One region of the Paenibacillus hamazuiensis genome, then DNA from elsewhere that is predicted to be linked to it. Evidence: a T-box and tRNA genes for the amino acid it is inferred to sense, from the RefSeq annotation. Region 1 holds a T-box; the other holds one or more tRNA genes.

The links. The T-box of region 1 lies ahead of pheS (phenylalanine--tRNA ligase subunit alpha). A T-box ahead of a tRNA ligase gene usually reads a tRNA of that ligase, here a tRNA-Phe.
Region 2: it has a tRNA-Phe gene. The T-box ahead of pheS (phenylalanine--tRNA ligase subunit alpha) is inferred to sense a tRNA for this amino acid. The anticodon was not compared.

Annotation. Positions count from the first base shown of each region.
Region 1 covers NZ_JALRMO010000001.1:7,930,677-7,934,047, reverse strand. Annotated here, with positions in the region: gene pheT (phenylalanine--tRNA ligase subunit beta) at 1-849, opposite strand, end outside; gene pheS (phenylalanine--tRNA ligase subunit alpha) at 869-1,903, opposite strand; T-box leader at 2,041-2,312, opposite strand; gene MYS68_RS35055 (class I SAM-dependent methyltransferase) at 2,375-3,148, opposite strand; gene MYS68_RS35050 (DNA-3-methyladenine glycosylase) at 3,316-3,371, shown strand, end outside.
Region 2 covers NZ_JALRMO010000001.1:5,505,612-5,508,982, forward strand. Annotated here, with positions in the region: gene ltrA (group II intron reverse transcriptase/maturase) at 1-876, shown strand, start outside; tRNA gene MYS68_RS23900 (tRNA-Leu) at 966-1,045, opposite strand; tRNA gene MYS68_RS23905 (tRNA-Arg) at 1,073-1,149, opposite strand; tRNA gene MYS68_RS23910 (tRNA-Leu) at 1,164-1,252, opposite strand; tRNA gene MYS68_RS23915 (tRNA-Cys) at 1,261-1,334, opposite strand; tRNA gene MYS68_RS23920 (tRNA-Gly) at 1,336-1,410, opposite strand; tRNA gene MYS68_RS23925 (tRNA-Gln) at 1,422-1,493, opposite strand; tRNA gene MYS68_RS23930 (tRNA-His) at 1,510-1,585, opposite strand; tRNA gene MYS68_RS23935 (tRNA-Trp) at 1,595-1,668, opposite strand; tRNA gene MYS68_RS23940 (tRNA-Tyr) at 1,683-1,768, opposite strand; tRNA gene MYS68_RS23945 (tRNA-Thr) at 1,779-1,854, opposite strand; tRNA gene MYS68_RS23950 (tRNA-Phe) at 1,872-1,947, opposite strand; tRNA gene MYS68_RS23955 (tRNA-Asp) at 2,010-2,086, opposite strand; tRNA gene MYS68_RS23960 (tRNA-Met) at 2,100-2,176, opposite strand; tRNA gene MYS68_RS23965 (tRNA-Val) at 2,195-2,270, opposite strand; tRNA gene MYS68_RS23970 (tRNA-Glu) at 2,307-2,378, opposite strand; tRNA gene MYS68_RS23975 (tRNA-Ser) at 2,390-2,481, opposite strand; tRNA gene MYS68_RS23980 (tRNA-Asn) at 2,483-2,558, opposite strand; rRNA gene rrf (5S ribosomal RNA) at 2,640-2,756, opposite strand; rRNA gene MYS68_RS23990 (23S ribosomal RNA) at 2,915-3,371, opposite strand, start outside.

The DNA of each region.
Region 1 (3,371 bases):
CGCCAGCTTATCCGCATCGAACGCATGAAGCGGCTGTCCGTATTCGAGCATCACGTAGTTCGTGATGTCGACGATGTTGTTGATCGGGCGGATGCCTGCCGCCATCAGCCGGTTTTGCATCCATAGCGGCGATTTGCCGACCTGCACGCCTTCGATCAGCCGCGCCGCGTAATGCGAGCATTGCTCCGCCGCCGTGATCTTGACGCTGATTTTATCCGCCGCGCGGACCGCGCCTCCGCCGATTCCCGCTTCCGCGTCAGGCAGCTTCACCTCGCAGCCGAGAATCGCCGCGATTTCATAAGCCGCGCCGAGCATGCTGAGCGCATCCGAACGGTTCGGCGTCAGGTCGAGCTCCAGCACCTCGTCGTCGATCGCGAGCACCTCGAGGATGCTTTGCCCGATCTGCGTGTCCTCCGGCAGCACGAGGATGCCCTCCTGAATTTCCTTCGGCAGCAGCCTGTCATTGAGTCCGAGCTCCTTCGCCGAGCAGATCATGCCCTGGGATTCCACGCCGCGCAGCTTCGCGCGTTTGATCACGAGGCCGTCCGGCAGCTTCGCGCCGATCAGCGCGACGGGCACCTTTTGCCCGGCCGCTACATTTTTCGCCCCGCAAACGATTTGCAAATCCTCGCCTTGCCCGGCATCGACGGTGCAGACGCTCAGCTTGTCGGCGTCCGGATGCTTCTCCCGCGTTTTTACATAGCCGACCACGACGTGTTCCACGCCTTTGTTGCGGCTTTCCACAATGTCCACTTCAATGCCGCTGCGCGTCAGCTTCTCCGCCAGCTCCGCCGCCGTATATCCGCTCACGTCCACATACTGGGACAACCATTGGTAAGATACTTTCATGTCTTTTCGCTCCCCTCTCTCACAAATGAACGAACTGCTTCAGGAAACGAAGGTCGTTCGTGTAAAAATGCCGAATATCGTCGATGCCGTACTTCAGCATGGCGATCCGCTCGACGCCCATCCCGAAGGCGAAGCCGCTGTATACTTCCGGGTCGTAACCGGCCATCTCGAGCACCCGCGGATGCACCATGCCGGAGCCGAGAATTTCCAGCCAGCCCGTCATCTTGCACGTGCGGCATCCCGCTCCCCCGCACATCATGCAGCTCACGTCAACCTCCGCGCTCGGCTCGGTGAACGGGAAGAAGCTCGGACGCATGCGGATTTTCGTCTGCTTGCCGAACATCTCCTGCACGAACTGCAGCAGCGTTCCCTTCAAGTCGCTCATCCGGATATTCCGGTCGATGACCAGACCTTCGATCTGCGTGAACATATGCGAATGCGTCGCGTCGTCGTCGTCGCGGCGGTACACTTTGCCCGGGCAAATGATCTTCACCGGCACTTCGCCTTTCATTTTCTCCATCGTGCGAACTTGAACCGGCGACGTATGAGTGCGCATCAAGATCTCTTCGGTAATGTAAAACGAATCCTGCATGTCGCGGGCCGGGTGGTTTTTCGGCAGATTGAGCGCCTCGAAGTTGTAATAATCCTGCTCCACCTCAGGCCCTTCCGCCACCGTATAGCCCATGCCGACGAAAATATCCTCGATCTCCTGGATCACTTTCGTCAGCGGATGCAGAGCCCCGGTTGCAGCCGGACGGCCGGGCAGCGTCACGTCGATCGTTTCCGCGCGAAGCCGGTTTGCCGTTTCCGCCTGCTCGTATTCCTGCTGCTTCGCTTCAATGACGGATTCGATCGCCGCGCGAACGTCGTTCGCGACTTGACCGATGATCGGCCGCTCCTCGGCGCTGAGCGCCCCCATGCCGCGCAGTATTTCGGTGAGCGGGCCTTTTTTGCCCAAATACTTGACCCTCAGGTCATTGAGCTGCTGCTGGTTTTCCACCTGCGCCAGCTCCTGCAGCGCTTCCTGCTTTAATGCTTCCAACTTGTCCTTCATGTTCATACCTCCTTCGAAAATTGCCTCCAAAAGTTTCGCGGCCATTTCATGCACAGGAACATATCCCCATATCCCCCGTTATCCACGGAATTGGCTGCGCATTATTTCCTAAACGACAAAAAAGGCCTTTTCTCCCAAAAAGGGACGAAAAAGCCGCGGTACCACCCTTGTTAGAACCTTTCTTCCTTCTTCCGCCGTTGCGACCGGCACAAGCCTGGAAAAGGTTCTCACTCGTTGCTCATAACGGATATTCTCCGGTTCCCCCTACTTGCACGCCGGATTCAGGCGGTTTCAAGGGTCTGCTCGGGAGCGAACTTCGGCAGCCTGGTTCTTTGAAGCGGCTCTCAATCTCCGGCCGGCTTCTCCCTGTAAAGAGGCGCTGCGTACTTTTCTCCTTCAACGCATTTGACGATATGTTCAATTAACACGTATTATATGCAAACGCCGCTTGCAATGCAAGTGGGCATTCGATTATAACGGTTTTCTCGCCTGCACGAGAATCGATTCGCCCTGAAAGCTGTGGACACGCCCGTTCTCGATTTCCACCTGAAAATGCTTCCGCACCCGCTCCGGCGCCTCCACCATCCGCTTCTCCAGTTCTGCCGCCGCCTCGGGCGGGAGCCCCATCCGCTCCGTCCAGCCGCGGAACTCGAACGGTTTCGGAAAAACCCGAAGCTGCTTCACTCTAAAGCCGCTGCGCTCGATACGCGCGAGCCATTCGGATTTTTTCCACGCGCGGACATGGCTGTGATCCCGTCTCTTCTCGATGTCGTTGTACCACTCGTCAAGTTCGTTCTCCTCCGGAGCCACATTGTCGATCAGCAAAAAGCTCCCGCCCGGCGCAAGCACGCGGAACGCCTCGCGAACGAAAGCGTCCGGATCCGGAAAATGGTGTGCGGCTATGCGGCAAGTAACCAGATCGAAAGCCTCATTTGCAAAAGGAAGCGATTCCGCGTCTCCCGCCGCAAAGCTGACGTTCGTGCGGCCTTGGCCGGCGATAAACTTCCGCGCCTGCTCCAGCATCGCTTCCGTCAAATCGCAAGCGGTGACGCTTTCGATGAATGCGGCGAGCGCATTCGCCACATGGCCTCCGCCGGTCGCTATGTCGAGCGCCCCGCGGCTCCCTTCGGCCTGCGCGAGCTCCACCAGCGCTTTCAAATCGTCCCCCTGCGCATGCAGGCGGCTTGTTACGTAATTCGCCGCGTTTTTCCCGAACTGGCTTTGCACTTGCTGCTTAATGTCCATTGTATACACACCATCCTTTTAGTTTCATTTGGTGAAACAATATTTCACGTGACGGTATGTTTATATTATCATAAATGTCTTCAAAGTTGAAGCGGCCTATGCCCTTTTTATCCAAAAATTCCGTTTGGGTTATAATAGATCATGATCTCAAAAGAAAGGGGAGCCGCATGCTTATGCAGCCTCTGGATGTTTCGTTTTTTCAACGGCCTACGCTCGAGCTGGC
Region 2 (3,371 bases), 2.4 Mb from region 1:
GATGGATACGTTTATGTGATCGACGCCGACCTGAAATCGTATTTCGATCTCATTCCACATGACAAGTTGCTTAAGGCCGTCAAGGAAGAAGTGGTGGATGGTAGTGTCCTAAAGCTCATAGAAAGCTTCTTAAAGTCCGGAGTCATGGAGAACGGAAGTTTTCACCTGAACGAGCAAGGAAGTCCACAGGGTGGGGTTATTAGTCCGCTTTTGGCGAATATCTACCTAAACCCGCTGGATAAGCTCATGACTGAACGGAAGCACCGTATAACACGGTACGCCGATGATTTTGTGATCTGCTGCAAATCCCAAAAGGGGGCAGAGAGGGTACTCCAAGGTGTTATTCGTCTACTGGAACAAGAGCTTGGGCTCAAAGTACACCCGGAGAAAACCAAGATCGTGAACAACTTGGAACAGTCCTTTATGTTCCTAGGTCATGAGTTTAAACCGGGATTTTGGGTTACTCCATCCTCGAAAGCCAAACAGAAATTTAAAGAACGCGTGAAAGCAATTACGCGGCGGAACCAAACGGTGAATGTGGAACAGCTGATCCGAAAGAAGTTGAATCCATATTTACGTGGATGGGGTAGCTATTTTGGCTGGGGCAACGTAGGAAGTCTGATGAGAGAGTACGATGCATGGATAAGGAGAAGGCTCCGGATGGTACAGTTGCGGAGCTGGAAAAAGCCGAAGAACTTCTACAGGGCACTAAGAAAGAATAAGTGGAGGGGAGAGCTTCCCAAGATGCGTATGTTCGCATGGAGAAGCTCGCTATCCAAGCCAGCCAGTGTTGCAATGCCAAACGATTGGTTCAGAGAAAGAGGTCTCGTTTTTCTCGTAGACATCTATAATGAACATCATCCCCAGCGGGGATAAGCGCGGAGGAGCCGGATGCGATGACCCGCACGTCCGGTTCTGTGAGAGGCCCATGAATTCATTCATGGGCCTACTCGATTTTCATTCGATGCCGGTGAAGGGACTCGAACCCCCACGGTTTCCCTCACGATTTTGAGTCGCGCGCGTCTGCCAATTCCGCCACACCGGCTTATGAAATTAAAGATCAAAAAAAAAATGGCGTGCCCTAAGAGATTCGAACTCCTGACCTTTTGATTCGTAGTCAAACGCTCTATCCGGCTGAGCTAAGGGCACATGTTGTCGTTGAGTGGTGCCGAAGACCAGACTTGAACTGGTACGGTAGTCACCTACCGCAGGATTTTAAGTCCTGTGCGTCTGCCGATTCCGCCACTCCGGCTAAAAAAATGGAGGCGCCACCCAGATTCGAACTGGGGGTAAAGCTTTTGCAGAGCTCTGCCTTACCACTTGGCTATGGCGCCTTGGAGCGGAAGACGGGATTCGAACCCGCGACCCTCGCCTTGGCAAGGCGATGCTCTACCCCTGAGCCACTTCCGCATTAGTATACACTGGGGATCTAGGATTCGAACCTAGGCATGACGGAGTCAAAGTCCGTTGCCTTACCGCTTGGCTAATCCCCAACGATTTATAAAAAAATGGGGCGATCGAAGGGAATTGAACCCTCGAATGTCGGAGCCACAATCCGATGCGTTAGCCACTTCGCCACGACCGCCATATTGATTGGCAGGGGCAGCAGGAATCGAACCCACACCAAAGGTTTTGGAGACCTTTGTTCTACCTTTAAACTATGCCCCTATGAGATTAAAAAGTGGTGGAGGCTGATGGATTCGAACCACCGAACTCGTACGAGAACAGATTTACAGTCTGCTGCGTTTGGCCACTTCGCTAAGCCTCCAAATTACCAATGGTGCCGCCGAGAGGACTTGAACCCCCAACCTACTGATTACAAGTCAGTTGCTCTACCAATTGAGCTACAGCGGCTAACTTACAACGAAAAATGGTGGCTCGGGACGGAATCGAACCGCCGACACGAGGATTTTCAGTCCTCTGCTCTACCGACTGAGCTACCGAGCCATGCTAATATACTTCATCGAACCCTGAAAACATTGGGTTCTCATCCCTTACGAGATGTTAAATGGCGGAGCCGACGGGATTCGAACCCGCGGTCTCCTGCGTGACAGGCAGGCATGTTAGGCCTCTACACCACGGCTCCGCGATAGAAAAGTTGGTTGCGGGGGCAGGATTTGAACCTGCGGCCTTCGGGTTATGAGCCCGACGAGCTACCGGGCTGCTCCACCCCGCGTCGATTAAATATCATATATGGTGGAGGCTGACGGGATCGAACCGCCGACCCTCTGCTTGTAAGGCAGATGCTCTCCCAGCTGAGCTAAGCCTCCATAGTGGAGTCTCCGTAAAAATATGCGGAGACTAAATGACCCGTAGGGGATTCGAACCCCTGTTACCTCCGTGAAAGGGAGGTGTCTTAACCCCTTGACCAACGGGCCGTAATAAATAGTGGCGGAGAGAGAGGGATTCGAACCCTCGAGACGCTTGTGACGCCTACACGATTTCCAATCGTGCTCCTTCGGCCAACTCGGACACCTCTCCATGGCTCCCCGAACAGGACTCGAACCTGTGACAACTCGATTAACAGTCGAGTGCTCTACCGACTGAGCTATCGGGGAATATTTAGTTAATATTGCCTTTTTTGCAACGTTCGACTCTCACATGTACTCGACCTGCGAAGGTCGAACGTGCTTTGGGCTGCTTGGCGACGTCCTACTCTCCCAAGACCCTGCGGTCTAAGTACCATCGGCGCTGGAGGGCTTAACGGTCGTGTTCGGGATGGGTACGCGTGGTTCCCCTCCGCCATCGTCACCAAACATGAGTTTTGTCTTAAACAAAACTCGCTTCGGGAGCATCTTGCTCCCTGAAAACTAGATGCGAATCACTTCAAGTTACGCTTTAGAATTTATCCTTTTGGGCCCCGAGAAAGTAATCGGCATAAGCTACAACGCTTCGCTTCACTTTCTTGGGTAATATGGTTAAGCCCTCGACCGATTAGTATTCGTCAGCTCCACACGTTGCCGCGCTTCCACCCCGAACCTATCTACCTCGTCGTCTACAAGGGGTCTTACATACTGGGAAATCTCATCTTGAGGGGGGCTTCACGCTTAGATGCTTTCAGCGCTTATCCCTTCCGTACTTGGCTATCCAGCCGTGCCTCTGGCGAGACAACTGGTACACCAGCGGTACGTCCATCCCGGTCCTCTCGTACTAAGGACAGCTCCTCTCAAATTTCCTACGCCCGCGACAGATAGGGACCGAACTGTCTCACGACGTTCTGAACCCAGCTCGCGTACCGCTTTAATGGGCGAACAGCCCAACCCTTGGGACCTACTTCAGCCCCAGGATGCGATGAGCCGACATCGAGGTGCCAAACCTCCCCGTCGATGTGGACTCTTGGGGGAGATAAGCCTGTTATCCCCAGGGTAGCT